One region of the Halobacillus sp. AWM4_238 genome, then DNA from elsewhere that is predicted to be linked to it. Evidence: riboswitches for the same ligand, from Rfam matches in the RefSeq annotation. Region 1 holds a riboswitch; each other region holds the start of a gene.
The links. Region 1 has a riboswitch for S-adenosylmethionine ahead of ACXACN_RS18610 (Na+/H+ antiporter NhaC family protein). Riboswitches for the same ligand answer to the same signal wherever they lie in the genome.
Positions count from the first base shown of each region.

Region 2: linked by a shared signal. The riboswitch ahead of ACXACN_RS04295 (phosphoadenylyl-sulfate reductase) and the one ahead of ACXACN_RS18610 (Na+/H+ antiporter NhaC family protein) in region 1 are both predicted to bind S-adenosylmethionine.
Region 3: linked by a shared signal. The riboswitch ahead of ACXACN_RS13965 (methionine ABC transporter ATP-binding protein) and the one ahead of ACXACN_RS18610 (Na+/H+ antiporter NhaC family protein) in region 1 are both predicted to bind S-adenosylmethionine.

Region 1 covers NZ_JBSWSY010000002.1:3,735,430-3,745,972, reverse strand. The annotation lists gene ACXACN_RS18615 (glycoside hydrolase family 3 protein) at 1-1,535, opposite strand, end outside; gene ACXACN_RS18610 (Na+/H+ antiporter NhaC family protein) at 1,841-3,160, opposite strand; SAM riboswitch class I at 3,305-3,412, opposite strand; gene ACXACN_RS18605 (ABC transporter substrate-binding protein) at 3,479-4,555, opposite strand; gene ACXACN_RS18600 (ABC transporter ATP-binding protein) at 4,580-5,353, opposite strand; gene ACXACN_RS18595 (ABC transporter permease) at 5,376-6,197, opposite strand; gene ACXACN_RS18590 (hypothetical protein) at 6,314-7,021, opposite strand; gene ACXACN_RS18585 (hypothetical protein) at 7,018-7,764, opposite strand; gene ACXACN_RS18580 (ATP-binding cassette domain-containing protein) at 7,736-8,653, opposite strand; gene ACXACN_RS18575 (GntR family transcriptional regulator) at 8,650-9,027, opposite strand; gene ACXACN_RS18570 (short-chain fatty acid transporter) at 9,195-10,529, shown strand.
Region 2 covers NZ_JBSWSY010000002.1:824,930-835,472, reverse strand. The annotation lists gene ACXACN_RS04315 (sirohydrochlorin chelatase) at 1-90, opposite strand, end outside; gene cobA (uroporphyrinogen-III C-methyltransferase) at 105-881, opposite strand; gene cysC (adenylyl-sulfate kinase) at 898-1,491, opposite strand; gene sat (sulfate adenylyltransferase) at 1,497-2,642, opposite strand; gene ACXACN_RS04295 (phosphoadenylyl-sulfate reductase) at 2,662-3,387, opposite strand; SAM riboswitch class I at 3,470-3,584, opposite strand; SAM riboswitch class I at 3,755-3,852, shown strand; gene ACXACN_RS04290 (sulfite exporter TauE/SafE family protein) at 3,981-4,868, shown strand; gene ACXACN_RS04285 (DAK2 domain-containing protein) at 4,907-6,574, opposite strand; gene ACXACN_RS04280 (Asp23/Gls24 family envelope stress response protein) at 6,606-6,968, opposite strand; gene rpmB (50S ribosomal protein L28) at 7,211-7,399, shown strand; gene spoVM (stage V sporulation protein SpoVM) at 7,541-7,621, opposite strand; gene ACXACN_RS04265 (thiamine diphosphokinase) at 7,670-8,323, opposite strand; gene rpe (ribulose-phosphate 3-epimerase) at 9,040-9,693, opposite strand; gene rsgA (ribosome small subunit-dependent GTPase A) at 9,696-10,543, opposite strand, start outside.
Region 3 covers NZ_JBSWSY010000002.1:2,800,666-2,811,208, forward strand. The annotation lists gene ACXACN_RS13955 (MetQ/NlpA family ABC transporter substrate-binding protein) at 1-740, opposite strand, end outside; gene ACXACN_RS13960 (methionine ABC transporter permease) at 753-1,415, opposite strand; gene ACXACN_RS13965 (methionine ABC transporter ATP-binding protein) at 1,405-2,433, opposite strand; SAM riboswitch class I at 2,515-2,634, opposite strand; gene ACXACN_RS13970 (DUF302 domain-containing protein) at 3,093-3,476, shown strand; gene ACXACN_RS13975 (DUF421 domain-containing protein) at 3,538-4,251, opposite strand; gene ACXACN_RS13980 (metal-sensitive transcriptional regulator) at 4,405-4,662, shown strand; gene ACXACN_RS13985 (DsrE/DsrF/DrsH-like family protein) at 4,724-5,203, shown strand; gene ACXACN_RS13990 (rhodanese-like domain-containing protein) at 5,221-5,517, shown strand; gene ACXACN_RS13995 (sulfurtransferase TusA family protein) at 5,562-6,125, shown strand; gene ACXACN_RS14000 (MBL fold metallo-hydrolase) at 6,170-7,300, shown strand; gene ACXACN_RS14005 (sulfurtransferase TusA family protein) at 7,368-7,598, shown strand; gene ACXACN_RS14010 (sulfite exporter TauE/SafE family protein) at 7,678-8,454, shown strand; gene ACXACN_RS14015 (LTA synthase family protein) at 8,644-10,543, opposite strand, start outside.

The DNA.
Region 1 (10,543 bases):
GCGATTTTCTCATCGATCGGTTGAGGCGTTTCTTCTTTGATGATTCCCCGGTTCAATTTCAATGTAAGGATCCGTTCAACAGAATCTTCAATCGTAGCCATTGGAATTTCCCCAGACTCTACAGCTTCATAGACACCAGAAGCAACTTCTTCTAAACCTACAGGCATAAGCGCAATGTCTGTACCGGCATTGATCGTTCGAATAACGGCATCGACCGGTCCGAAATGTTCAGCGATCGCCTTCATATTCAAAGCGTCTGTGACAACGACTCCTTCATAATTCATCTCTTCACGCATCAATCCCGTTAGCACTTTTTCTGAAAGGGTGGCTGGGAGCGCAATTTCAGAACCATCCTTCTGAGAAGTCACTTTTGTATCATCGATTTTCGGGAAGGTAATGTGTGCAGTCATAATCGCATCGATGCCCGCATCCATCGCCTGTTGGAAAGGATACAACTCTACTTCTTTCAAACGCTCGAGGTCATAAGGAACTTCAGGTAGACCGAGGTGGGAATCTGTCGCCGTATCCCCGTGACCCGGGAAGTGCTTGGCAGTCGCTGCTACCCCGTGTTCCTGCAGCCCTTTCGTGTAGGCTACGCCCATTTTCCCGACCAGTTCGGGATGTTCTCCGAAAGAACGAACACCAATGACAGGGTTATCAGGGTTGTTGTTCACATCCATAACCGGCCCAAAGTTCATGTTGATCCCAAGAGATGATAATTCAGCTCCAATGACAGAACCTACATCCTGAGCGAATTCTTCGGAACGTGTTGCACCTAAAGCCATATTTCCAGGCATATCCGTTCCTGATTGAAGACGTGTCACAATGCCGCCTTCCTGGTCAATCGTCATAAGCAATCCATATTTTTCAGAGGCCGCTTGATAATCAGACACAAGCGTCGCTGTCTGTTCGGTTGTCACCACATTTTCTCGGAATAATATAACGCCGCCCAAGTGATATTTTTGAACTATCTCCTCAATCTCCGGGAGCATTTCCGTTACGTTCTCCCCGTCCCATTTTCTAAAATCCGGCATAAGCATCTGACCGACTTTTTCCTTCATTGTCATGTTGGAGAGTGCATGTTGGACAAGGTCGTACCGTTCCCCTTGCTGCTTTTTGATGGTCGGTTTGAAGTCACGCTTCTCTTTCTTTTTCTTTGAACGATCCGGCTTGTAATCAAGGGCGATTCGGTCTTTGAATGAACCATTGGATACCGTCACCCACGCTCGTCCAGGCTGCCCTGTGAAAGTGACCGTACCGTCATCCGTGATCGTAGCAACGTTTGGATTTTTCGATTTCCAAACGAGTCCTTCATTCACCTTTGTAAAATGTCCATCTTTATACACGTTCAGGGCAGATAGAGTAAACACATTCCCTTCCATTGTTACATCTGCCTGCGGAACATTCTCAAAGATAATCAAGTCTGATTGCTCACTCTTTTCAGCAGCATCCACCTCTGCTCCCATGAACCACGACGGCAGCATCATGTCGATGGTCAGTGTGAAAATGAACACCCATTTGCCTGCTATTTTCATTCGACACTCCTCCTTTATTTATCTATTTGTAAAAGGCGCCTACCTATCCAGGAAGATCCTTTTGCAAAAAATTTCGTAGAGTAGTACCCATGCAGAAGACAATTTATTGTAAACGTTTACATATTGTAATAAAAGCTTATCGGAAATAGGTATAGTCGTCTATACCACTTAAGGCCCTAATCCTCTTCAGAACCTTTCATTCCCAAAACTTTCCTACTGATTCGATAGACTTATTTTGAAATTTCATGTCAGTATATTTAGAAACAAATAAAAAAAGAGGACACCTGATCAGGTGCCCCCCTCTATTAAGATGCGCTCTTGAATACGGCCTTTCCTTTTTCTACGGTAAATTTCGGATATCTAAAGGCGATGGCTAACAGACCCGCCACCATTGTAAGTAGAGGGTAAATGCAAAATGGAACAATCGCGACTGGAGAAATGCTGGCGACACCCGCTACCGCCAAAATCTGTCCGCCATAAGGGATGATCCCTTGAACGGAACTGGAAAAAATATCGAGGATACTTGCTGAGCGCCTGCCTTCGATGCCATATTCATCAGAAATCTGCTTGGCGAGCGGACCGGCTGTGATGATAGAAATCGTATTGTTCGCTGTCGAAAAGTTGACGGCCGTCACAATACCTGCAATGCCAAGCTCTCCACCACGATTGGAATGGACTCTCCCGCTCACGGCTTGCAGTAGAAATTCAATGCCGCCATTAGCCCGGATGAGTTCCACTAGACCACCTAACAATACGGCAATCATCGCAAGCGTCTGCATGTTCGTAAATCCATCCCCTACGAGGGTGACGAATTCCATGCCGGAAAACTTCCCAAGCACAAGTCCAACCCCACCGGCGAAAACAATGCCGCCGATCAGAACATAAATGACATTTACTCCGGCAATCGCGAATCCGAGTACCCCTAGGTAAGGTAAGATCTCAACAATGTTGTACGAGTAATCATTCTGCAGGCTGGCCGTTGCATCGGCGGTCATCACACCAAAAATAATGGCTGTTATGATGGCTGCTGGAAGAACGATGAAGAAATTCGCTTTGAACTTCTCTTTCATTTCTGTTCCTTGTGTACGGACAGCTGCTATGGTCGTATCGGAAATGACGGAAAGGTTGTCCCCGAACATGGCACCACTCACAATCGCCCCCATCACTAAGGCAAGGCCGATGTCAGTCTGCTCGGCTACACCCAATCCGATGGGAGCCAGGGCAACCACCGTACCTGTAGACGTTCCCATAGAAATCGAGATAAAACAGCCGATGACAAACAATCCGACGACCATCCAACCGCCAGGCAAGTAGGTCAAGCCTAGATTGACGGTCGATTCAACGGCCCCCATGCCGGATGCTACGGAAGCAAATGCTCCCGCTAGTAGAAAAATGATGACCATTAAGATGATGTTGGGGTGTCCGCCCCCCTTGGTCAATTGGGATATTTTTGTTTGGAAATCAGTCTTCCGGTTCATCGCTAAAGCAACGAGAATTGCCGCGAATAAAGCGACAAGGACAGGCATTTGATAGAAATCTCCTGTAGCGATTCCCGAACCGATGAAAAGTAAAATGAAAATCGCAAAAGGAATGAGTGCGAAAGGGTTGCTCAATGATTTTGCCATGATTGGACCTCCTAAAATATTTTAAACTCATCAGAATAGTCGGTTTTATCCCGAGAAGGATGAATGGTTCAAAGCGAAGAAAGCGGCAAATAAAAAAGAGCCCTCTTATATAAGAAGGCTCTCTGAATCGTATCCGTTCATTCCTTCTTATCTCTCAAGTGATCAACACTTGCTGGAATTAGCACCGGCCAACCGATGTTGGTGGTTGCTGAAGCATCACAGGACCAGTTCCTCTGCTTCTCTTGATAAGAAATATTCAATTGAGTCAATGGTAACTTTACAATAAAAACCATTCGATGACAAGCGTTTTTTTCATTCTCACCTTTCGTAGCGGCCGATCACTTCCATCGCTTTTTCAGAAGCGGAGGTATCGATGGCATCATTGAAGTCAATATCCCCACGTATAGCGCCGTTTGCGTCATACATCTCAAACTGTTTCTTAATATCATCGATAAACATTTCCCCGTTCGGGTCGAGTCCTGTCACACCGACTTTTTTCCAAACTTCTGTGTCCTTCAACGCTGTATGCTTCGTCATGATCTCAATCACTTCATCCAGCCCCTCATCATAAAGGAACGCGTCATTGTAATCGCGCACCCCCTTCAAGTAAGCGGCCATAAAGCGGACGGACACGTCGGTATCTTTTTCAATGAAATCAGGCGATCCAAGAACCATGGCAATTTGTGCATCGGGAGCGAAATCTGTGGCATCACGGAAGCGGACGTGCAGGTTCTGTGCTTCCCCTTGAGTGATCAGTGGTTCAATTTGAAGAGCGGCGTCAATCGACTTGTTGCCCATCGCGGCAAGCATATTTCCAAAATCGGACATGAGCACGAACTCGACATCCCCTTCGGTCAGCCCTGCATGTTGAAGCATCCGCTGGAAAATGTAATCATCCACGGCGTTTCTCGATGACACGGCAATCCGCTTCCCTTTCAAGTCACTGTATTCTTTGATTTCATCCTGCAGATCTTCACGAATGGCAAAGCTGAAATACGAGCTGCCATCAAAATAGTGCCCTTTATCAGCAATGATTTTTACATCAATGCCTTGAGCGATAGCATTGAAAAAGGAAGCTGTAGATACGCCACCGGCAATGTCCACTTCACCTGCCGCCAGGGCTGGTAGCATATCATCACTGTTTGCGAACGTCGTGAACTTGATATCGATGTTGTAGTCATCAAAATAGCCTTTTTCCTCAGCGATATAAAAACCGGCCCCAGAAGCAGCACCATCTTCGGCAATGACTACCGTTGTTTTCTTATTTAATGGAGCAAAATCACCATCAGGAGTTTCCTTATTCCCCTGGTCCTCCCCACTCTCGCCAGAGGAACAGCCGAACAACACAAAAATGATGAACAGAAAAGAAAACAGATGACATACTTTTTTCACCATGGGATTTTAATCCCCTTTCTTCTGCTATTTTCGCGAACGCTGCACTTCATCCTGAAGATGGTTCCAAATCTCTACAAAATGTTCCGCCATCACAGGATCCGCACGTACCTGCTCCATGTTTCTCGGTCTCGGCAGACGGATTCGTTTCTCATCAATGATGGTACCGGGCTGTGAACTCATTAAAAGGATCCGGTCACTAAGTAGGAGCGCTTCATCTATGCTATGGGTAATAAATAAGACCGTTTTCTTCGTCTCCGACCATATATTCAATAGTTCTTCCTGCAAAATGAATTTATTCTGCTCATCAAGCGCGGCAAAAGGTTCATCCATGAGGAGAATCTCAGGGTCATTCGCAAAAGCTCTGGCAATGCTTACGCGCTGCTTCATTCCACCGGAGAGCTCTTTCGGATAAAGTTGGGCGAACTTCCCGAGGCCTACTTTTTCCAAGTAATACGTGGTTCTTTCCTTGATCACATCCTCAGGTAAATGCCTCATCTTCAATCCAAAACTGACATTGCCCTCAACCGTCAACCACGGGATGACGCCGCGTTCCTGGAAAACCATCGATTGCAGCGGCCGTTCTTTCTTACTTTTGGCAATCGAAAACGTTCCCCCGCTCGGCTTTTCTAAGTTAGCTAAAATCCTTAAGAGGGTCGTCTTCCCACAGCCGCTCGGCCCGACGAGGCAGACAAATTCCCCGTCCGCAATATCAAGCGAAATATTTTCCAGTGCCGTCACACGGTTTTCTTTCTTATAAAACACTTTCGTCAAATCTTTGATTGATATTTTAGCCTCCATCCCCTGTCGCTCCTTTCATCAATTAGCGCCATGGCAGCAGTTTGGCCTGCAGTCCCCGGAGAATGATCGAGAACAAGTAGCCGAAGAACGAGATGAGCACAAGTCCGACAAACATTTCTTTCAGCAGGAAGGCTTTATACGACGTCCAGATCAAATACCCGATCCCGGAGTTGGCTCCCATCATTTCCGCAGCGACGATCGTTAACAGCGCAATCGCCTGCCCCATTTGAATCCCTTCGAGCATAACCGGCAAAGAACCGGGCAAAGCAATTTTGAAGAAGAACTGCTTCGAATCGGCGCCGTAATTCTTGGCCACATCCAAATAAATCCGGTCAATGTTCACCACGCCCGCAACGGTATTAATAACGACTGGGAAAAACACACTGCCCGCAATCGTCACCACTTTTGAAACTTCACCGACACCGAATAAAATGATGATGATCGGCAGAAGCGCAAGCGTCGGGATTGGCATCAATGCCATAATGAGCGGCGAAAGAAAATGCCGAATTGGACCGTAAAGCCCCATCAAAAGACCAATCACGATGGCAGGGATGACACCAAGGAGAAACCCTGCAAAAATCCTGAACAGAGAGATGCCGATATGATGGAACAATTCTCCGCTCATCCCCATCGCCCAGAACGTGCCGACGATTTCTGTCGGAGGTGGGAAGAAACGCGCATCGATCAGCCCCGTTCGTGATAAAAACTCCCATAGCAATACAATGAAAATCGGTGATGCGATCGTCAACATCTGCTTCAGGCGATGCTGCATCTGCCGCTTTTTCCATTCTTGTTTTTCCATTTGTAAAGGGTCGATCACAGATTCCCTTCGGCCGTCTTTCATACTCACCACCTCTACCGCTAATTTATGAGCGAACGCCCAATTGTGTGAAATTCACAGGTTTAAATAGCCAGAATAAGCTTGGGTGCGCACAAAAAAAAACGCCATACAGGCGTTTCTTATGATGGATTCACTCTTATGAAGTCATGATCATCACCTACGAGATCTGCCCCTTCAGGAACCCGGATATACAGAGCACTTCCATTCCAATGGGAAACCGTTGTATCGTCCCACATGGATGCATGATTTTCATCAAACATACGATAAGGAAACTCAGAACCGAACATATGGTATTTCAGGTTCAATTTCTCCCCTGGATGAATCGATAGTGTCGACCTTTCCATATGCACCACCGGCGTGTACTTCTCTTTCACTTCGTATCCGTTAATCATTAGTGGTGTTTGATAGAAAATCACCTCGATGTCCTTTGTAAGGTCATCTGTACGTTCGACATAAATGTTGATTCCGTCCACATCATTGTTTGAGACTTCCAGATTCATTGGATCACCGTTATAGGGAAACACCCATCCTTGAATTTGCCATTCCGCCAGCTGATCGGTATTTCCATTTGACACTGCATCATAGAATTGCAGAGACTTCTGTTCTTCCTCTGCGTCACTCATTTGTCCTTTCAACTCTGTATGGTTTAACGGAATCAGTAGAAATACGACCATCGAGAGGATAAGCAGGACAGAGTAACTGGCGACCATCCACAATCCCACCTTCCTTCTCCCCAAGCCGAACCGTGAACTTTTTTTAATGAGAAGGCTCAAAGCAATCAAGACCGCAAGTATAATTAAAATCGGTACGAAAGCGACGATCATCATCCTTTCACCTCCAAACGATTGGATATCAACACGGCTAATGAGTAGAAAATCGTCGTCGCAGCGAGCGTCTTAAGTGTAAACAACCACGCATGGCTTTCTTCAAAAAAGAATTGAAAGAAATACACTTGCGCTGGAAATCCGCCACTCGCTAACAAAATCATCAACCCAACGACAACAACCGGCAGAACAATGACGAACATTTTGTTCAACTGAATAATCATCCCAGCCAAGTAACCTAAGCTGCTGAACATGAAAACGAGAAGAATGGCGGCCAGTATTCCCAACAGCCATGTACCCACATCGCCAGTCCCCTGAGTAAGCAGCATTTGCTCTCCGCTCATAAAGACAGAAACGAACAACTTTAACGCAAAACTAGAGAGTAATGCGGTCAAGGCACCAGTGGTACAAATGATGAACAAAAAAGCAATCGTTGAGAGTGTGCTCGTCTTCCTGTTCGTAACAAAGGCGAAATCATCTTCTCGATAAGCTCTCGTGGTCAAAAGAAAAGCCGTCAGAAACCCCCAGAAGATGGTGAAACCGAGGACGATGTCTGCGGTAAAATAAGTGATGTTCACATCATACCCTGTTCTCCCACTGCTCATCTGACCCGAACCGTTCAAAGAAAACAAAAGCCCGAGAAGCTGGATGATCACAAGAGATGTGAATACGCCGGAGTAAGCTCTCCATTTATAGCCGACTTGCCGTTTGATGATTTCAGACGCCTGCACTTCGATCAAAGACATCATCCACACTCCCCTTTCCATGTCGATTTTCCGTCAGATAGATACAAAGATCATTCACCTTCACAGGCGAGACTTGCACGTCTGCTTGTTGTAAGCTTCGGTAGGCATCTTCCTTAAGATCATTTTTTATAACAACATAGCAGGTATCAAACGCCTGCTCTTGGTTCCATAGAATCTCTTTATCTTTTAATAATGGTGCGACGGCGTCCTTTTTCCCCGAGAGCCCTACCGCATATTCTTTCAAATCATCCATCGACATTTGCAGCGTCAAGGCCCCTTCGTGAATGACCAGCACCTCTTCTAACAGGTCTTCCATTTCTTCTAAATGATGAGTCGACAGGAGAATCGTCCTTGGATGGGCTAAGTAATCCTTCAGCAACGCACGATAAAAATCTTTTCGAACCGCTGCATCCATTCCTGTGGTGGGTTCATCAAAAACCGTCAACGGGGATCTTGATGCAAGACCAACAATCATATTGAACGTACTCTCTTTTCCTTTCGACAGCTCGTTGTGATGCTGCTTTGGATCGAATCCAAAATAATCGAACAAACGCAGAGCCAAATCGTGATCCCAATGATGGTAGAAGCGCTTCCCTTCCTCGAGGATCTCCTTCAGTGTAAGTGCTGTCGGGAAGTTCATAGCATCGTCGATATAAATGGTATTGGCTGAGACGAACAAATTGTTGAACGGCCTCCTCCCGTAAACCTCGACCGTCCCTGACTTTTCTTTCATTAAGCCTGCGATGATTTTCAGCATCGTCGTTTTCCCTGCTCCATTTCTGCCGATCACTCCGACAATTTTGTTTTCTTCAACAGAAAAAGAGAGGTCGTTCAATGCGTTCTTCCGATAAAAACGTTTGGTCAAACCTTTACATTTAATCGCCTTCATCCTTGTTCCCCTTTCCAAGCATCCCTGACGAGTGTAATCGTGTCTTCCTCTGAAAGCTCCAAACGCGCGGCTTCTGTTACAAGATCTTCGACTAAGTTTTTCAGTGTCTGGTTTTTGCGTTTATCCACAATAATCTGTTTGGCGTTGGTAGAGACAAACTTTCCAAGTCCCCGCTTGTCATAAAGAATCCCTTCTTCAGCAAGCTTCGTCAGACCTTTCGCGGCTGTAGCGGGATTGATGTTATATAAGTCGGCCAGTTTGTATTGTGAATACACTTTTTCATCTGCCTTAAAATTCCCATGTAAAATTTCGCTTTCCAGCCATTCGGCAATTTGAATATAGATCGGCTTCAAGCCGTCGGTATCAAGAATCAAACGATCGCCCTCTCTCTGAATGGGTGCATTAGTGTTGTAATGTAGTATATGGCTTTTTCTAACATTTGACAAGGGAAATCTTACAATTAGACTTGAAATTTTCTTACTACTCATAGACACTTAATGTGATGTTTGTAAGCGATTACATATTTGGGAGGTTGTTACGGATGCTTCGAGGAATAACGAATTTTTTCGACCGGATGGTGCAGCGGTATTTGCCCGATGCATTTTTGTTCGCCATCATTCTCACACTCGTCGTTTTTGGTTTAGGGATTCTCTTTACAGGCAGTTCCCCCGGGCAAATGGTTCAATTTTGGGGAGATGGTTTCTGGAACCTGCTCGCGTTTGCGATGCAAATGTCGCTCATCGTCGTTACCGGATACATATTGGCCAATACACCACTCGTCAAATCCGCTCTATCTAAGCTAAGTACACTAGCTAAAACTCCAGGACAGGCAATTTTACTAGTAACTTTCGTTTCTGGAGTCGCTTGCTTAATCAACTATGGCTTCGGCCTTGTCGCCGGTGCGCTGCTTGCCGTCCATGTGGCTAGACGTGTACCGAATGTAGATTATCGTTTATTGATGGCTAGTGCTTACAGCGGGTTCATTCTTTGGCATGGAGGATTTTCAGGATCCATTCCTCTGACGATCGCGACAGAAGACCATTTCTTAGCGGATTCAATCGGTTCCATCGCTATTACAGACACATTGTTCAGCGGAATGAATCTATTCATCATCGTGACCTTACTTCTTTCTCTGCCCCTGCTCAATTGGTGGTTGCTGAAATCCAGTGGTGACTTGAGCAAAAACAATCTCGATTTTTTAAAAGACGAAGATACGACCGAACAGCAAATGGCCGCTACCACCGCAGACCTGACCCCTGCAGAGCGGATGGAAAACAGCAAGATGATTTCGCTGTTGATCGGTGCGCTTGGATTGGTCTTCGTGGTCTATCACTTTGTCCGAAATGGGTTCGACCTCAATATTAATATTGTGAACTTTATTTTCTTATTCCTCGGCATCCTTTTCCACCAGACACCAAGAAGATTTTTGAACAGCGTAAACGATGGGGTGAAAAATGCAGGAGGAATCATCATCCAATTTCCTTTTTATGCGGGGATCATGGGGATGATGGTCGCTTCTGGTTTATCTGAACAAATGTCCAGTTGGTTTGTCAGCGTGTCAACAGAATTTACATTCCCTGTACTCGCCTTCATCAGTGCTGGCATTGTCAACTTCTTTGTCCCCTCCGGTGGTGGGCAATGGGCGGTCCAGGCTCCCATCATGATTCCAGCAGCTATGGATCTTGGCGTAAGCACGGCTAAAACGGCGATGGCTGTGGCCTGGGGTGATGCGTGGACAAACATGATCCAGCCGTTTTGGGCCTTGCCGCTGCTGGCAATTGCGGGACTTAAGGTTAAAGACATCATGGGCTTCTGTGCCATCATCTTGTTTTGGAGCTTCATCCCAATCTCCATCGCTCTTCTATTTTTCAATTAAGTGTACAACTTCAT
Region 2 (10,543 bases), 2.9 Mb from region 1:
TTGGCTCTGTACTTGGGTCAAAAAATGGATCGCTTCATTTTTTGTTTCTTTTTTTCTACTACCATGACTGACATAGAGGATCGCTTTCATCTTCCCTCTCCTTTCTACCCAACTATTGAGGCCACTTCCTTCAATCCTTCTTCTCGTGAACGTTCGAACCATTTCAGTCGTTCTCTTAATTGGACTACATCACCGACGACAATCATGGCTGGATTTTCTATGTGTTTTGATTTAACAACGATGTCTTTAATTGTCCCTGTCACCGTTTTCTGCTCCTCTGTTGTTCCCCACTGCACCAAAGCCACAGGTGTATGGAGAGGTCTTCCGTACTTCAACAGCCGCTCACAGATCTCAGGAAGCTTCTTTACTCCCATATAAATACACAAAGTATCCATACTCTTAACGACTCGCTCCCAATACGCCTCTTCATCGCTTCCGGTTTTATTGACTCCCGATATGAAAGCGACTGAAGAACTATACTCCCTGTGGGTCACAGGGATGCCTGCATAAGCAGGCGCGGCAATACCAGAAGTGATGCCTGGAACGATTTCATAAGGAATATTCCGTTTGGCAAGCTCTTCTGCTTCTTCTCCTCCGCGCCCAAATACGAAGGGGTCCCCTCCTTTCAATCGTGTAACGACTTTCCCTTTCAAAGCATACTTACATAAGAGATGATTGATGGACGTTTGGCTAAGGGCGTGATGATCGGGACGTTTTCCGCAAAAAACAAGTTCCGCATCCTCCCTCGCCTCATTCAGGAGCTCTTGATTGATCAAGCGATCATAAAGTATGACATCTGCTTTTTGTATCGCCTTTAGTCCTTTTACTGTAATAAGGTCGTAATCCCCTGGTCCCGCTCCTACGATATACACGTTTGTCATCTTCCGGCCCCTTTCGTTACACCCAATTTTTATCTTGTAAAAGTTTCCACACTTGTTCGGCACAGCTTTTCACATCGTACGCTTTAGAATCTAGCACCAGTTCCGGTTGCAAAGGTTTCTCATAAGGGGCATCCACACCTGTAAACCCTTTGATCTCTCCATCCCTGGCTTTTTTATAAAGTCCTTTAGGGTCACGGTTTTCGCACTCTTCAATTGGACAGTCCACATAGATTTCTATAAAGTCCCCGGCTTGCATCGAAGCTCTCACACGATCCCTGTCTTTTTGATAGGGTGAAATGAATGCTGTTAAAACAATCGTTCCACTATCTGCAAAAAGCTTCGCAACTTCACCGATCCGTCGAATGTTCTCTTCCCTGTCTTCTTCTGAAAATCCAAGATCCGAGTTTAGCCCCTGCCTGACGTTATCTCCATCCAGCAAATAACTCTGCAATCCCTTTTCGTGGAGAACCTTATTTAATTGATTGGCAATGCTTGATTTGCCTGATCCTGATAGACCTGTAAACCAAAGGACCCCGCTGTGATGGCCGTTTTTCTTGCGATAACCTTCTTTACTGATGGATGCTTCGTGCCAGGTAAGGTTTGTCGTCACTTTCTTCATCCTTTCACTTCGGCTGTCTTCTGTAAGCCTTCGATCAGTACATCCACGACTTCTGGACGACTGAACGCTTTTGGTGGTTTCTCACCATTTCTCAAAAGCTCCCTTACTTTCGTACCGGACAAAATCAGATGATTCTCTTTATCGTGTGGACATGTTTTATTAGACGCCATCGACTCACACGCTTTGCAATAAAAACTATGCTCAAAGAAAAGCGGAGTGATGCCAAGTTCTCCTTTCTCGTAGTGACTGAAAATCTTCTGTGCATCATACGTTCCGTAGTAATCACCGACTCCTGCATGATCACGCCCAACAATGAAATGAGAGCACCCGAAATTTTTTCTTACAATTGCATGGAAAATCGCTTCCCGGGGTCCTGCGTATCTCATAGCCGCATTAAAAACAGCTAAAATCACTCGATCTTTTGGATAATAATTTTCCAATAACACTTGGTAACTCTTCATGCGGACATCGCTCGGAATATCATCGCTTTTCGTCTCCCCGACAAGAGGGTTGAGAAACAATCCATCCACGGTCTCGAGCGCTGCCTTTTGGATATATTCGTGAGCCCTGTGCACAGGGTTTCTTGTCTGAAATCCAACTACTTTTTCCCAACCCAGTTGCTCAAATCGTTTCCTTGATTCTGCAGGGTCCAAATAAAAGGATTCTCCGTGTTCATAAGGAGGTTTTTGAAACACCTCAATATCTCCTGCCACATACCAATCGGGGCGCTCGAATAATTTTTTGACACCTGGATGGGCATCATCAGAGGTTGCGTACACGTTTTCTGCTTCTTTTTCTTTATCCGGTTTGAAAAGATCGGTAATGGTTATAACCCCATACACCACTCCGTCCTTGATGAGCTGTGCTTTTCTTCCGAGATTCTCTGCTTGTTTTTCTGTCACCGGAAGTGTGATTGGAATACTCCACGGCTCTCCATCGCTCAGCCGCATGGTATTCACAACGGATGTATAAGTCTTTTCATCCATAAATCCACGTAAAGGGCTATATGCACCATTAGCAATTAAACCGAGATCACTAAGCGCCATGGAGTCAAGCTCGATGAGATCTTCCGGTAGCTCCTCTGGTCTTTTTTCCTTCCACCTGTTTATCAGCACTCCACCGTGCGGGGGGATGATTGACATATCCATTCCTCCTTCAAGGTTATTCATCTTGACTGTTTTCTGTTGTATGCAAGCCGCATTCCGTTTTATTGAACCCTTTCCACCGGCCTGACCTACCGTCATCCGCCGCCTGGGCTGTACATGGAATGCATCCGACACTAGGATAATTTTGATCGTGCAATTCATTGTAATCCAAGCTATTTAGTCGGATATACTGCCATACGTCATCCCATGTCCAGTGAATCAATGGGCATACTTTTACCGATTTGAATCGTTCATCTTTATTAACAAAGTTTGTTTTTTTCCGGCTCGGAGATTGCTCTCTCCTCAACCCGGATAGCCATGCATTTCTTCCATGGAGAGCGTCCTCAAGCGGTTTGATCTTACGGATGTAGCAACATTGATTCGGTTTCCGTTTCCAAAGAGCTGATCCGTATTGCTCGGCTTGTTCATCCAGGCTCATCTCAGGTTGTTTCATCGTTATGTTTAAATCTGGATATCTCTGTTTTACTTTTTCAATCAGCTGGTAGGTTTCCTGAAAATGGATGCCCGTATCAAGAAACACGACTTCGGCATCCGGTTTTTCTTTAGAAATTAAATCAATGAGAACGATTCCTTCTGCGCCGAAACTGCAAGCATAAACAATGTCTTCATACTCCTTGTAGGCCCAGCGAACAATTTCCGATGCTCCTTTCGTATCTTCTTTCGGTGGATCATCGGTAAATGGATTCTCAAAAGATTGATAGGTGATGTGTGGTTGTGTCATGTCCTCCTCCTCTCTTAAATAGAAAAATGCCTTTCTTCCCGATAAGAAGAAAGGCATTTACAATGTCATGTAAACTGCATTCTCCCTATCTTCTCAAGCGCTTAACGCCTGCTGGAATTGGCACAGTATCTGTTTACATTCCTAGACCCGTTGCCGAGGCTTCAAAGGGCCAGTCCCTCCACCTCTCTAGATAAGAAAAGCTTATGAAATTTTCTGAAAAACAAGTTGATACAAATCTTATGCTCCTTTTCATCATATGTCAATGCTTTTTAGAAAAATTACAACTTTTCTGTTTTTTTATTAACATTGGATTGACAAATGAAAAGATGTTCGTTAATTTTATAATTATTCTAAAAACTACATACAATCCTTATGAAGAGCCGGGGGAGGAATCTGGTCTGAAGATCCCGCAGCAACCTTTAACCAGGTGCTCATTCCAGCAGCCATCCGGCTGAAAGATAAGGTGTGGACGATCCCCCTTCTTTCAGATGGGGGATTTTGTTTGTTTCAATTTTTTTAAACATAAAACCTAGTAAGTGCATAGGAATAGTAAAAATGACGATGACCTATGTATAATTAAGGAGTGGTACACATTGCAAAAACTGACCATTTTCGCCTTCATCGGTTTTATAGCACAGCTGATGGATGGAGCGCTCGGCATGGGGTTTGGCCTTAGCTCTTCGACGATCCTCCTGTCCTATGGACTGGCGCCTGCTGTCGCTTCTGCATCCATCCACATGTCGCAGATTGCCACAACGGCTGTTTCAGGTTTTTCTCACTATAAGTTTGGCAACGTTGATAAGCGGCTTGTGATGATCATTTCTATTCCAGGTGCAGTCAGCGCTTTTTTTGGAGCTGCTTTTTTAAGCCGAATTCCAGGAGATTATATTAGGCCTTACATATCCATGTTTCTCCTGCTATTAGGCATTTACATCGTCATTCGTTTTCTATTCCTTTCGAAGAAAACGGACAGAAGACCAAAAAAAGCCGTAAAAAAACGATTTCTTCTGCCTCTTGGAATAGCAGGAGGATTCCTGGATAGTGTCGGAGGTGGCGGATGGGGTCCGGTCAACACCCCTGCTCTGCTTACCCGATCAGGAATTGCTCCAAGGAAAGTCATCGGAACGGTAGATACAAGTGAATTCCTGGTAACGATTTCAGCTACAGTAGGTTTTTTGATTTTTTTAGGTCATGACCAATTCAGTTGGCTCCTCATCACCTCATTCGTTCTCGGAGGGGTCGTTGCAGCCCCTATCGCCGCTTGGCTTGTAAAGATTCTCCCCTCTTCTGTTCTTGGAGTACTAGCCGGTGGCTTTATCATTCTTACAAACGCAAGGACTTTATTAACTTCCGTTCCTCTACACACGCATTTACTAACATTCGTGTACACGCTCCTTGTTTCCAGTTATCTTTTCATCGTGCTTTCTTCCATCAGAAATCATTTGAAATTGAAAAGAGCGATCATCCGGGAACAAGCATAAAAAACGCAGCTCTATGAAGAGCTGCGTTGTTGTATCTATTATTCAATGGAGAAGATATAAGAATAGATCGGTTGACCGCCTTTGTGGATCTCCACTTCTAAATCTTCAAATGTTTCTTCTATGAAGGATTCAAGTGCTGCCACATCTTTTTCGTCGACTTCTTCACCAGTCAAGATCGTGAGGATTTCATCTTCATCTTCATCAATCATTTGGTTCAGCAACGTTTTAGCCGTCGTTAAAGCACTTTTATCTGTAGCAGAGATTTTGCCATCAGCGATTCCCATAAAGTGATCTTTGGAAATGTCCAACCCATCAATTTGAGTATCTCTGACTGCGTACGTAATTTGACCTGTTTTCACTTCAGACATGAGGCTGAGCATTTCCTCTTTATTGGATTCAAGGTCAGCTTCCGGGTTGAACCCTAGAAGAGCACTCATCCCTTGAGGAATGGTTTTCGATGGAATGACAGCAACCTCAACATCCGCTAATTCAGCAGCTTGTTCAGCAGCCATGACGATATTCTTGTTATTCGGCAGGACAAGCACACGTTTCGCATGCGCTTCCTTGATCGCTTCTGAAAGATCTTGAGTACTCGGGTTCATCGTTTGGCCGCCTTGAATGACGACAGTAGCTCCAAGACTCTCAAACAGTTTCTTGATCCCGTCTCCCATGCTTACTGTAACGATTCCATACTCTGCTTTTTGATCGGACTTAGGCTTGGCTTTCTTTTTGTCACCGACGATCGAGGTATGCTGTTCACGCATGTTCTCAATCTTCATGTTGACAAGACTGCCGTACCTTTGTCCTAAGGTCATCGCTTCTCCTGGATACTCCACGTGTACATGGACTTTGATCAACTCTTCATCAGAGACGACAAGGAGTGAATCCCCCATTTCACTGAGCTCGTTACGAAATGCTTCTTCATCATAAGGATGCTCAGCAAGCTTGTCTTCTTCAAATTTGACCATGAATTCTGTACAATAGCCAAATTCGATATCTTCTGTATTCATGAAGTCTTGATTCAACTTGTGGTGTTCCGCATTAACCATCTCGTCCATGGATACCGTTTCTTCAAGATCTGGAAGTTCTTCTCCTTTCAAATTCGCAAGAAAGCCTTCGTAGATCGTGACAAGGCCTTGACCACCACTATCCACGACACCTACTTCTTTCAAAACTGGAAGTAGTTCAGGCGTGCGCTTCAATGATTTCCTAGCTGCTTGAACGACACCTTCGATGAATGGAATGAAGTCTGTTTCTTTTTCAGCGATTTCGACTGAAGCTTCGGCAGCCTCTCTTGCTACGGTAAGGATGGTTCCTTCCACTGGTTTCATAACGGCTTTATATGCAGTCGTGACACCACCTTGAAGAGCGTCTGAGAAGTCTTTGGTTGTTATGACTTCTTTGTCTTCAATCGCCTTGGAAAAACCACGGAAAATTTGCGAGAGAATAACACCGGAGTTTCCACGCGCACCCATCAGGAGACCTTTGGAGAGGGACTGGGCTACGGTTCCTACATGATTCTGGTCCACATTCCGCACTTCTTCAGCTCCAGAAGTCATGGACAGATTCATATTTGTTCCCGTATCGCCATCCGGTACAGGGAAAACATTCAAAGCATCGATCATTTGAGAGTTCTGTTTCAAATGATGAGCTCCTTGCAAGATCATTTCGGCAAGCGTCTTGCCGTCTAACTTTTGTAACGTCACACTTACTTCCTCCTTTGACTACAACCGCGATCTATTCAGTTGTCACACGGACTCCCTGAATGAAAATATTCACAGAATCCACGGACAAACCAACTGTTTTGTTTAGTGTGTATTTTACTTGTGATTGGACATTATTAGCGACTTCGGAAATCTTAGTTCCGTAACTCACGATAATATACATGTCTATATGGAGGCGATCTTCATCCTGTCTGACAACGACTCCTCTGGAAAAATTCTCTTTGCGGAGCATTTCAGATAAACCGTCACGGATCTGATTTTTTGATGCCATTCCGACGATCCCATAGCACTCAACAGCGGCTCCTCCAGCAATCGTTGAAATGACTTCATTGCTAATAGTAATATGACCATATTGGTTATTTAAATCAACAGACATAATAGATCCTCCTTTATAATCCTCATCAATCCTACCCTATTATAACACAAAAATGGGAAATGAATTTCTGTTCAATGGTAAGAAAATGACCTGGATATCCCTATTATACTGTGTAACAATTCATAAGTTCTGTCAAGAAAAAATTCTTGATATAATTCTGACTAGATTATTGCAAACACCTTATCTATATGATAAAGTTACTAAGTATCTGATGATTTATGTATGTAACAGGAGGGATTTTCATGGCACGCAGAAGTGTTCTATCTGGTAAAGGTACACGTTCAGGTAACCACCGTTCACACGCGATGAACGCTAATAAACGTAAATTTAAAGCTAATGTTCAAAAAGTTCGCATCCTTGTGGATGGCAAGCCTCAAAAGGTTTACGTAACAGCACGTGAACTTAAGTCCGGCAAAGTACAACGCGTATAATTGCTGAGGCAGAGCTTTAAAGCTCACAAAAAAAGCACCCTTTCCGGGTGCTTTTTTTATTTGTCTCAGATAAATAAACGGGCGCTTTTGGTGCTCTCCGGAGCTCAGCCCATGTGTACCCCGGAGCTTTCTGTTTTGGTCCTAATCTTTTTTAAATGTACTTATGACTGCGCGCACTAAACCCCCGACGAACCGTGGGAGTTTGATCGTATAAAATTTCAAAAGAGCCCCCTCCTCCTATATGAACTAATGCGAACTCCCTTATTCCCCTCAAGTAGGCAAGTCTGTACTTCTTATTACTAAGAGTATGCCTGACTCAAATGAAAAAGTACCTGTATCTTCAATCAGTCGATTTGAGATGCAAAGGGTGGATCCAAATGGCAGATACGCTTGATCCAAAGGGTAGTAGAACCCTTTGAGCGTAATGTTTTTCACTTCAAGTGTGACCGGTAAGAAGGAAACATACGGATAACATTCATCCTCTTCTATCCTATGCTCACCAGCTGGGACTAATTCCACCCGATTCTGTCGGTCGATAATCGTACTCTTTACATTTTCCTTCATGAGAGGGTATAGAAGTTGCAAGTTCGCTTGAGAATGATCGATCCGACCACCGGTCACTCCGAATAATAGAATATGCTCCGGACGTAAACGAAGTGCTTCATTTATGGCTAACTCCAAATCGGTTTCGTCTTTTTCATCCGGGTAAACCAACACCTGTTTGGATTTTTTTTTGATTGCTGATAGTGACTGTTCCGATACAGAATCAAAATCTCCGATGGATAGATCAGGTTCTAAGCCATGCTCAATAAGGACCTCCGCTCCTTGATCTGCCCCGATCCAAAAACATTCATCGCATGTGTATTCTTTTAAATCCGGTATGTAAGACTTGGGGCCACCACCCACAACGATTACTCTCTTCATATCCTTAACATCCTTTCATTTTCACTCACCATTAAAAACTCTACTCCACTCTTCGGTATAGCTCACAATTGTCGAAGACTCAGTTCGGGATTCGTTTGCCATAAAGGAGCTAGGGGTGGCTGGGAAGCTACTCGCTTTCCTGTGGAGTAGCGCCGAGCTTCCTCGGGCGGTCTGCCGCACTAAGGGATCTCGCCGATCTCCTTCTCCCACGGGAGTCTCGCAGCTTCCCAATCACCCCATTCTTAGTAAGGGATAAACGAACACCTATACTAAAGGAAGTGTCTCCCACTTCCCCGTCCTAAGCAGGCATAAAGCGCTCTGTATCAAGCTAATTAATTCTGAATGCCCACTGCGGAGAGGTTCTATGCTCCACTTTCCTCATTCATTCAAGCTGATTTTCCCAGAAATGATTTCGAGAGTCTTCCATGGCAAAGGGGCGGAGGGGAATGGCGAGACTCCTGCGGGAAGAGAGTGCTTGGTGAGACCCCGCAAGGCGTTAGCCTGAGGAGGCTCAACGCGCTCCCGCGGAAAGCGAGCTAATACCCGCAGCCCCGATCCACTCAAAAACATCTCGAAATCAACTCATCAAGAATCCTGCCATTATCTTCAATGTGAAGATTTCTCTTAATGTAAAATGTAACTTATTTTTGTACTGGTTGCCAATAATACAAGAGAATGAAAAAGCTCAAAGGACTGGGATCCTTTGAGCTTTCTTATCATGAGGATGATTTTCTGATTTCTTCGATTGCCTTTTTACGGTCTTCCTGATTGAAGATGGCACTGCCGGCGACGAGAACGTCTGCTCCTGCTGAGGTGCAAAGGTGGGCCGTTTCGGCTTTTACTCCACCATCGACTTCAATCTCAAAGGACAATCCTTCTTCTTCTCTCCACTGAGCGATCTGTTCGATTTTTGGTACAACCGAATGGATAAACGATTGACCTCCAAATCCTGGGTTGACCGTCATTAAGAGAACAAGATCGACATCTTGAAGGATCGGGCGAATCGTCTCTGCTGGAGTGGCCGGGTTAATAACGACACCTGGTTTTACGCCATGGCTTTTGATCAATTGAATCGTTCGATGGAGATGCGGACACGCTTCCTGATGAACGGTAATGATATCCGCCCCTGCTTTTGCAAATGCTTCGATGTACTGATCTGGGTTCTCAATCATTAGGTGCACATCAAGTGGCAAGTCAGTCACTGGACGTATATGGTCGACAATCAATGGACCAATTGTAATATTAGGAACAAAGTGTCCATCCATGACATCCACATGGATATAATCGGCTCCTCCACGTTCGACATCCATGATTTCTTCCCCAAGTTTAGCAAAATCAGAAGCTAGAATGGATGGTGCAATTTTGGTCATGATTAATACCTCGGCTTTCTATTCTGTATTTCGTTCAAAAATTGTAGGTAATGCTCATAGCGCTGCGCGGAAATCTCATTAGCCTTTACGGCAGACTTTACGGCGCACTTTGGTTCTTTATTGTGCAGGCACCCTCGGAATTTACAGTCGTTCTGTACCTCCACGAACTCTGGGAAACACTCAGGCAGTTGATCCATTTCCAACTCTCCGAATTCCAGTGAACTGAAACCAGGTGTATCTGCGACAAGACCCTCAGCTATTTCATAAAGTTCTACGTGACGAGTCGTGTGTTTTCCGCGACCTAAACTCTCTGAAATTTCATCCGTATCAATGGAGAGTCTAGGGTCGATGGAGTTAAGCAAAGATGATTTGCCGACGCCCGACTGTCCGGCAATAACTGTTGTACGACCAGCCAGGTGAGATTGGACTTGTTCCATGGATTCATGATCATCAACTGCAGATAAAATGACGGGATACCCGATTTTTTCATAAAGCGTCTTATAACTCTCCATCACTTCCATTTGTTCTTCATCCAGTTGATCCATCTTGGAAATCACAATAAAAGGTTCAATTCTCTTTTCTTCTACAAGGACGAGAAAGCGATCCAGTAACAAAGCATTGAAATCCGGGTGAACAGCAGAAGTGACGATCAACGCCTGATCAACATTTGAAATTGGAGGCCTTACCAACTCATTCTTCCTGTTTTCGATGGATAGAATATACCCTTCTTCCTTATTTTCCGCCTTAAATTCTACGAGATCACCTACTAGAGGGGTGACTTTCTTTTTACGGAAATTCCCCCTGCCCCTGCATTGATAGACCTCTCCTTCACATAGGACATAATAGAACC
Region 3 (10,543 bases), 930 kb from region 1:
TCCACAATTTTTTGATATGTTTCATTATCTGTTTCATCTGCACGAGCAGCAATGATGTTAATGTAAGGTTGTGCTGTCTCATCTTCAATCGCAATCGCATCCTCTACAGGTACAAATCCTGCTTCCACAGCGACACCATTATTGATGATCGATGCTGCTACATCAGGAAGAACACGCGGCGTCTGAGCTGCAACAATCGGTTCGAAAGTCAAATTTTTAGGGTTTTCTTCAATCTTGCTCAAATCCCCATTTCCATCAAAGTCATCAGGGAGACCAATTAAGCCTGACTCTTGGAGAAGGAGCAACGCACGCCCCATGTTTGTCGCTTCTTTCGGTAATGCGATGGAGCTTCCGTCAGGGATTTCACTGACATCTTCGTATTGATCAGAATAAATACCCATCGGCGCAATCAAGGTCGTACCAATAGGAGCAAGATCCAGGTTATGTTCCTTAATGAATGAATCAAAATAAGAAACGGTTTGGAAAGCGTTCAAATCAATATCTCCATCCGCAAGAGCCATATTCGGTCGTACATAATCGGCGAATTCAACGAGTTCAATTTCAATATTCTCATTTGCGGCTTTTTCTTTGATTTTCTCCCAAATCGGCACGCCAGACCCATTCAATCCAACTTTGACTTTCTTCGTTTCTTCAGAAGCTGCTCCACTTTCGTTCGAACAACCGGCAAGCAAAATCCCAACAGTCAGTAAAATACTTAGTGTAACGATCCATTTTTTCATAATTAAAACCTCCTATTGTCTACGAATCTTTTTAGATGTGAAATTTCCAATCGTTTGTGTGATTTGCACAATGAGTACAAGCAATAATACGGTGGCAATCATAATGTCCGTTTCAAAACGTTGATACCCATAAGAGATAGCAAGATCCCCAAGTCCTCCCCCGCCGACAAATCCAGCCATGGCGGAAGCGCCGACAAGGCCAATGGTTGCAATCGTCAAATTAAGAACGATGGAGCTTAACGCTTCAGGTATGTAAACACGACGAATAATCTGCCACGGGGTTGCACCCATTGCTTCAGCCGCCTCGATCACGCCTGGCTTCACTTCAAGTAAACTACTTTCTACTAACCTAGCAATATAAGGGGCTGAGAAAATAACCAACGGTACAACGGCTGCTGCTGTACCTATAGACGAACCAACAATTAACCTCGTAAATGGCAAAATGGCCACGAGCAGAATGATGAAAGGAATGGAACGGAAAAAGTTAACGACCGAGCTGAAGGAACCGAAAAGCGTTTTGTTTTCTAACAAACCTCCCTGCCTCGTAACGACTAGGATGATCCCTAACGGTAAACCGATTAAAGTAGCTGCCAATAATGAGATTCCAACCATCAAAATGGTTTGATACGTCGCCTCCCAAATTCTTGGCCAAAATTCCATTAAGTTAACCTGCATGGGAAGTCACCTCCTGTACAGATACTCTTTGTTGAATATGGTTAATCACTCGTAAGATTTCTTGGTCCGGCCCCTGAAGTTCCACAACGAGATGACCGAACGGTATTCCTTGAAGCTCCGTAATTTGTCCAAACAGTACGTTAACTTCCACATCAAATCTTTTAGACACTTGAGATAGAACGGGTTCTCCGGCACTTTCATCAACAAAAGTCACACGATAAATATGCCTTGAAGAACCCCTTTCCTCGATTCCATTTAGTATTGAAGCGGGGATGTCATTTTCCATCACGGTCTTCACAAAGTTTTTCGTGGTTGGATGTTGAGGACTGGAAAACAAATCAAAGATCGATCCTTTTTCAATAACCCGTCCACTTTCCATTACAGCAATGCGGTCACACACTTCACGGACCACATTCATTTCATGTGTAATCATCAAAATCGTTATGCCATATTCATCGCGTACCTTCCGCAATAGCTTCAGAATTGACTTCGTCGTTTCAGGATCAAGGGCTGATGTTGCTTCATCACAAAGCAAAATTTCAGGAGAAGTTGCTAAAGCTCTGGCGATTCCCACCCTTTGCTTCTGCCCTCCGGATAACTCTTCCGGATACTGTTTCGCTTTATCGGACAATCCGACAAATTCGAGAATTTCTGCTACTCTTCGATCGATTTCTTTTTTCGGTGTCCCTGATAAAGAAAGTGGGAAAGCCACATTATGGTGAACCGTCTTTGATTCAAGCAAGTTAAAATGTTGAAAGATCATCCCAATCCGCTTCCTTACTTGTCTTAAGTCTGGTTTTGAAAGCTGCGTCAAATCCTCACCATTGACCAGCACCCTTCCCTCTGTGGGGCGTTCGAGTAAATTGACCAAACGGATCAGGGTACTCTTACCAGCTCCACTAAAGCCGATCACACCAAAAATTTCTCCCTTATGTACAGTCAAGTCCACTTGATCCACAGCACGCAAGTCGCTCCCATTGTGCTGATAAACCTTCGAAACATCTTCGAATTGAATCATTCTGTCCCTCCTAGACGCAAAAAGAGCCCCTCTTCTAAAAAATAAGAAGAGGGGCTCTCAATATGTATGAGATACCGTCTCTTCTCATCTTTCACATGCATCCGCACATGCTGGAGTTGGCACAGTTTCTGATCGTTTCGACGGATCAGTTCCGCTGCCGAGGTTTCGTAGGGCCAGTCCCTCCACCTCTCTAGATAAGAAGAAAAGTCATTTGCTTTTTTATTGATGTTGCCAATCATAATACAGCAAAAAAGCTTTGTCAATTTAATTCACTAAACTTTCCGAATTTTTCATAGTAGGACTACGCTATTTCTTCCCTATAGTTATTAAGCAATATGGCAGGATTCTTTAAGACTCGATTTCGAGATGTTTTTTTGAGTGGATGGGGGCTGCGGGGAATAGCTCGCTTTCCGCGGGAGCGCGGTGAGCCTCCTATGGGACGTGTGGGACAGGTGGGACCCCGGAAGGCGTAGCCTGAGGAGGCTCACCGCCCGCCCCATGGAAAGCGAACAGTTTCCCGGAGCCCCTAAACTCACCCAAACATATCGAAACGGAGTCTTACACAAACGGGAGATTTAGTGAAATATAATTATTTGAGAGATTACCCTAATACCTTAATGGGTATAGATAAGGAGAACTAATTACCAAGGAGGTATTTCATGTTTCACTATACGGTGGAAACGGACAAAGGGATGTATGAAGCGATTGAGAGTCTTGAGGCTAATCTCAAAGAAGCAAAGTTCGGGGTGTTATGGACCTTTGACATCAAAGATAAGCTTCATGAAAAAGGATTGGAATTTGAAAAAGAATTTAAAGTCTTGGAAGTTTGTAACCCTGTAGAAGCGCAACGCGTGTTAAATGAAAACGTATTGGCTGGTTATTTCCTCCCTTGTAAAATGGTTATCTATGTAGAAGGAAACAAAACAAAAATCGGTATGCCTAAGCCGACTTCTCTTACTCAAATGGTTGAGGATGAAAACATTCAAGAGATGGCAAGTGACATTGAAGAACGTTTGAAGGTTTGTATGGATCAAAGTGTATAACCAAATGAAAGAGCTGCTATTTTAGCGGCTCTTTTCTTTTAAATCTCATTATCAAAAAATATCAATGTTCAATAGGAGGTAAAGACTCTGCTTTTTTTCCTTTTAATGAAAAGTAAAACTCACCCTGGCTGGTAAGCGCACCATAAAACACCTCCGAGACATCATGGGTACCCAGCTTGGTACGTAACCAATCCATGTCCCGACCTGCGCGAGCTAAAAGATCTTGTTGCATTTGTCCATCCAGAATAAGGGGGATGTCATAACCCCCACCCCTATATGGGAACCCCATATCTTCTCGGGTTACGGCTTCTTTGGCATTTTTCAGTTTAATGGACAGTTGGCCGTTCGGTTCAATGATGCCAAGTTCAACATTATTGATTTCAAATACATTTTGCTCTCTGAGCATGTGTGTAATATTATCAAGAGAATATTGAATGCGGGAGATGTTCTCTTCAATCATTTCCCCCTCGAAAATAACGATCGTCGGCTCAAAAGTCAGGAGTTTCCCTACTTTCCTGTTTCGTAATTTTAACGTTACGATGAATTTTTGTAAGAGAGCAATGAAAACAATAGCCGTCACGGTATGTACATGATCAATCTTAGGGTCAGCAATATCCGCCCCTACAACAGAACCAAGAACAAGCACTACCAAAAAGTCGAATACAGGTAATTCTCCAATTGATCTTTTTCCCATAAATAACCCTACTCCCAGGAGTAATGGCAAGATGGTCATGATCCTTCCAATCACTTTAAGTGTTTCCATCCACATATCCATGTTCTTCACCTCTCCCTTATCTTTACACGGGGTATGATCCCTTATCCAAAAAAATACGTACCGGGGTGTTGACAATATACCTAACGGGGTATATGATTAGTCATGTACTGTTCAACAGCGACAGAAAATAACTTCACAAGGGAGGTCAATTCGATGGAATACAACAACGCAATGAAGAACAGAGTGAAACGTCTAGAAGGTCAGTTACGAGGCGTTTTGAAAATGATGGAAGAAAACAAAGACTGTAAAGATGTCATTACGCAGCTTTCCGCTTCCAGAAGTGCGATTGACCGTGCGATCGGGCTCGTGGTTAGCTCCAACCTTGTGGAGTGCATCCAGGAAGCTGAAGATCAAAAAAACAAAGAAGCTTCAATCAACGAAGCCGTTCAACTGCTTGTCAAAAGCAGATAAATTTTTTTACAATCTAATATACCCATACGCGTATATCTATATTAAACAAGGAGGATGAAACATGTCTGAAACAAAAAAGACGAATATTATCTTATTCAGCGGGGATTATGATAAGGCAATGGCTGCCTATATCATCGCAAACGGGGCAGCCGCTTACGATCACGAAGTAACGATTTTCCACACATTTTGGGGACTGAACGCCCTTCGAAAGGATGAAAACATCCAAGTGAAGAAAGGGTTCATGGAAAAAATGTTTGGCAAAATGATGCCGCGTGGAGCAGATAAGATGGGCATTTCCAAAATGAACTTTGCAGGATTCGGTCCTAAGATGATTAAAGATGTCATAAAAAAACACAATGCGATGCCATTGCCAGATCTTATAGAAATGGCTCAAGAACAAGAAGTCAATTTGGTCGCATGTACAATGACCATGGACCTTTTAGGCTTGCAAAAGGAAGAATTACTAGATGACATTCAATACGCAGGTGTTGCTGCATACCTTGCAGATGCAGAAAACGGCAATGTTAACCTGTTTATCTAATTAAGGAGGAATCAATAATGAAAACAATGACAGCAAAAGAAGTGGAACAACAACGATCTGAAGGTAAAGAACTAAACATTATCGATGTCCGTGAAGATGAAGAAGTAGCAGAAGGAATGATTCCTGGTGCCAAACACATCGCTCTAGGTACTGTCGAAGAGCGTGCAGATGAATTGGATAAGGATAAATCTTATATTATGGTTTGCCGTTCTGGCGGTCGCAGTGGCCGTGCTTCCCAAATCCTTGAAGACAAAGGATTCGATGTGACGAACATGGAAGGCGGCATGATGAGCTGGGAAGGTCCTACAAAATAAATAATTGAACGATATACCTTAAAGGGTAGAGGAGGAATGTAAGAATGGAATTGAAAACAGATCTTACGTTAGATGCCAAAGGATTAGCTTGTCCTATGCCTATTGTGAAGACGAAGAAAACAATGAAGGACATCGAAGCTGGTCAAGTCCTTGAAATTCAAGCCACAGACAAAGGGTCTAAAGCAGACCTTGAAGCTTGGGCGAAAAGTGCAGGCCATCAGTACTTGGGTACGATTGAAGAGGGAGACGTACTCAAGCACTATGTCCGCAAATCCAGCAATGAAGAAGAACAAGAGAAAAAACATCCTAATGTCGTAAACAACGAAGAATTGGATGCTCTTCGCAGTAACAATGACGTCCTAGTATTAGACGTGCGCGAATCGGCAGAGTATGCCTTTGATCATATCCCTGAAGCAACGTCTATTCCACTTGGAGAACTTGATGAACGTGCAGATGAACTGGATCGTACGAAGAATGTTTATATCGTTTGCCGTACAGGAAGCCGCAGTGACCTCGCTGCTCAGAAGCTTACGGAAAAAGGTTTTGAGAATGTTTACAATGTCGTTCCAGGCATGAGTGGCTGGAATGGCAAAACTACGAAGCTTTAATTCTATATTTTTTTATAAAAACTAATACCCCAGGAGGTAATAAGATGACGGTTAAAAACATGACGGTAAAAGAAATTACGAATAAAGTGTTGAATAATGAAGAGCTATTCCTTCTTGATGTACGAACAGAAGATGCATACCAAGACTGGAAAATCGAAGGCAAAAACTTCTCTTATTTGAACGTTCCTTATTTCGATCTCCTTGATGGTGTCGAAGAAATCGTAGATCAGCTGCCCAAAGATAAAGAGATTGCTGTCGTTTGTGCCAAAGGCGGCTCATCCCAAATGGTTGCTGAAATGCTTGTGGAAGAAGGATTCGAAAATGTTTACTCCGTAGAAGGCGGAATGAAAGCCTGGAGTGAGCACTTGGAGCCGGTCAAAGTCAATGACCTGAAAGATGGCGGCGAGCTTTATCAGTTCGTACGTATCGGTAAAGGCTGCCTTTCCTACATGGTCGTATCTAACGGAGAAGCAGCGATCATCGACTCTACCAGAATGACAGATGTGTATGTTGATTTTGCTAAAGAATTGGATGTTAAAATCACGAACGTCTTTGATACGCACTTGCACGCCGATCACATTTCTGGTGGACGTAAGATTGCAGAACAAACAGGTGCCACGTACTGGTTGCCCCCAGAAGATGCGGGTGATGTGACATTCCATTACCAACCACTTCGTGATGGAGACCATGTCACGGTAGGAGATACAAACATTGATATTCATGCGTTGTATTCTCCTGGCCACACGAAAGGATCTACTTCTTTCGTCGTGGATGATCAATATCTGATGACAGGCGACATCCTGTTTATCGACTCTATCGGACGACCGGACCTTGCCGGCAAAGCCGATGACTGGGTGATGGATTTAAGAGAAACCCTTTATACACGTTATAAAGAGCTTTCTGACCAACTGATCGTCCTTCCTGCTCACTTCATGATCATGGATGAGTTGAACGAAGACGGTACCGTCGCTGAAAAACTAGGGACCCTTTTTGAAAAGAACCATGGTTTGAACATTGATGATCAAGATGAGTTCAGAAAAATGGTGACAGAGAATCTGCCACCTCAACCAAACGCTTATCAAGAGATCCGTAAAACAAATATGGGTAAAATCAGCCCAGACAATGAAGAACAGCGTGAAATGGAAATCGGTCCGAACCGTTGTGCTGTAAGGTAAAAACTCATAAGCCTGGGAACCCAGGCTCCCCTACTATTAATTAATAAACATTTGGAGGTATTCAATTATGAACGTAACAAAAACACTTGATGCAACAGGACTAGCTTGCCCAATGCCAATCGTGAAAACAAAGAAAGCAATGAAAGACATTGAAGCAGGAGAAGTACTTGAAATTCATGCAACAGACCAAGGGGCAAAAGCAGACTTGACCGCATGGGCGAAGTCCGGTGGTCACGAACTTCTACAAACAGAAGAAGACAGCGGTGTATTCAAGTTCTGGATTAAAAAGGGAGAATAATCAGGGAACACCTGATTGAACCATTATGGAATAAAGGGAACCTGTGACGGTTCCCTTTTTTATAGGAGGTCAACGGACTATGGAATTCGGATTAATTATCACGATTTTTCTCATCGGCTTCATAGGTTCATATATATCCGGAATGCTCGGCATTGGTGGTTCTATCATCAAATATCCGATGCTGCTTTATATTCCGCCGCTTGTTGGTTTTACAGCCTTCACCGCCCATGAAGTATCCGGCATCAGTGCCGTTCAGGTCTTTTTCGCAACGATTGGTGGTGTATGGGCCTATCGTAAAGGAGGTTACCTGAACAAATCGCTCATTTTATATATGGGTGTCAGTATTTTGATCGGCAGCTTCATCGGTGGTTATGGATCAAGGTTCATGGCTGAAGACGGCATCAACATCGTTTACGGCATCCTTGCTCTCATTGCGACAGTTATGATGTTCGTGCCGAAAAAAGGCATTGATGACAAACCTTTGGAGGGGGTCACCTTTAATAAACCCTTAGCTGCCCTACTTGCATTAATTGTAGGAATCGGAGCAGGGATTGTCGGTGCTGCTGGGGCTTTCTTATTGGTACCAATCATGCTTGTTGTGCTTAAAATTCCGACAAGAATGACTATTGCCTCTTCTCTTGCCATTACATTGATTTCTTCCATCGGAGCGACCGTCGGAAAAGTGACCACAGGCCAGGTCGAATATTTCCCTGCAGCGATTATGGTAGTGGCAAGCTTAATGGCTGCACCTCTGGGCGCAATGGCAGGAAAGAAAGTAAACACAAAGATCCTTCAGACCATCCTTGCCTTATTAATTTTAGGGACGACAATCAAAGTATGGATGGATATCTTTTAATACGAGGTATACCAAAGGAGCAGAACTATATAGAGTCTCTGCTCTTTTGGTATGTCATTTATTTTTTATACTTGCCCCATAATAAAAGAAAGCGAACTGGATCAAATACACTATTCATTGGTTATCTTTATAAACTGTAGATCAGAACAAAAAAAGCCCTCTCTCCTTCTAAAGGAGAGAGGGCTGTCATTATTTTTCTTGCTTATTTTGATTCGGCTCATTGCTCTCGCTTTGAACCATCTCGGTTTCATCTAGGTAACGCAGCAAGTCACCATAGATTATGGAATCAGACATCTCCAATTCCTCTTGAGCCTTTTCAAACCCTTCATTACAAAGGTCTGCTTCTAGCTTTTCCCCTGTCTCACGATCATAGCAAGTCCCTTGAATACCGACATATTCTTCGCTTGCAAAGTTACCATCACGAGTAATCATCAATTGACGACGATCTTCATCCAGAAGGTCATGCCCGAATTGGATTGGATTATCGTCTTCAATGCCTAACAAGTTCGTCAATGTTGGACGAAGGTCGACTTGACCACCAACGGTATGGTTTTTCTCAGCGTCAATGCCTTGGCCGTAAATCAACATCGGTACACGCTGCAATTGGAATTGCTCGTAGTCATTGATTTCTTTATCCAAATACTCGCCCATCGCTTTTTGGTGATTTTCAGAAATTCCGAAGTGATCACCATAAATGACTAAAATGGTATCCTCATAAAGCTCTGAATTCTTGAAGTCTTCAACGAATTTCTTCAATGCCTCATCCTGATAACGGATCGTTTGGAAGTAACGGTTTAACGTGCCACTCCCCGTTTCCCCTTCTTCAATGAGCTTCTGCTCTTCAGGAAGTGTGAAAGGATAGTGGTTGGTCAATGTAATCATCTTCGAATAGAATGGTTGATCCATTTCTTTCATCATGTTCAACGAATCTTCGAAGAAATATTCATCCAAGTAACCCCAACCATGAGATTTCTCCGGTGTGACCGTATAATCTTCCTTAGAGAAGAATTCGTCATAGCCAAGAGAGTCATACATGACATTTCGGTTCCAGAATGTTTTGTCATTCGCGTGCATAGAGTTGGTAAAATAACCATTATCTCCAAGCAACCCTGGGAGTCCTTCATATTCATTCGATGAATGCGTGAAGAAAACAGCTCCGCGATTCAAAGGGTACATGGAGTTCGCGAGTAAAAACTCAGAGTCTGACGTACGTCCCTGCTTGACTTGGTGATAGAAGTTATCAAAGTAAATGCCTTCTTCTTTCAAATCGTTGAAATATGGGGTCAACTCTTGACCGTGTAACGTATTGTCGACAACGAATGTCTGTGTACTTTCAAGTGAAAGCATAATGACGTTTTTACCTTCTGCAACACCTTCTAAACGATCGCTGTCTTTAGATTTACTTTCGTTCAAGTAGTTGATGACCGGTACAAGTTCGTTACTGTCTGCCAGTGTCTTTTTCATTTCGGTCTTCCCTTGCAACACCACATCATAGACATGGTAATTGATGACACCGATATACTTCACGAGCATGTTACGGTCGAACGTTCTCTCCAAAAGATCCGTTCTCTCTTGCTCAGCCCACTGCAAGTTAATCATAAACAATGGAACAGCGACGATAGCAAGAACAATCCCTTCCCTGCGCTTTGGCTTGAAGGCCTGGAAGCGTGAAGGTTTCAAGTAGAATAATAGAAAAGCCGCAATAAGAACATCGACAAACAGCAAGGCATCAACAGGACTTATAATCGTGGTGATACTGCCTCCGAGGTCCGCGAGGTTTGCTACCTGGTTTAACATCGGGATCGTTATAAAATCATTGTATTCTCTGTAAAAGAGAACATTTACGTATAAAAGAATCGAACCTAAGATATAGGAAACGAACATTCCCCGACGTCCGGCAAGTAAAATACCCAATCCGAAGATGAGAAAAATACTGCTCAGTGGATTGAATGCCAGAATGTTTGCTTCATTCGAATTCTCTACATTCAACGAAAAGATGCTTGTTTGTATATAGTTCATTTTTAACCAAAAAAGTCCAATAACGAATAGGTAGATTAATAGTCTTAAACCCGTTTTTTTATTTATATAT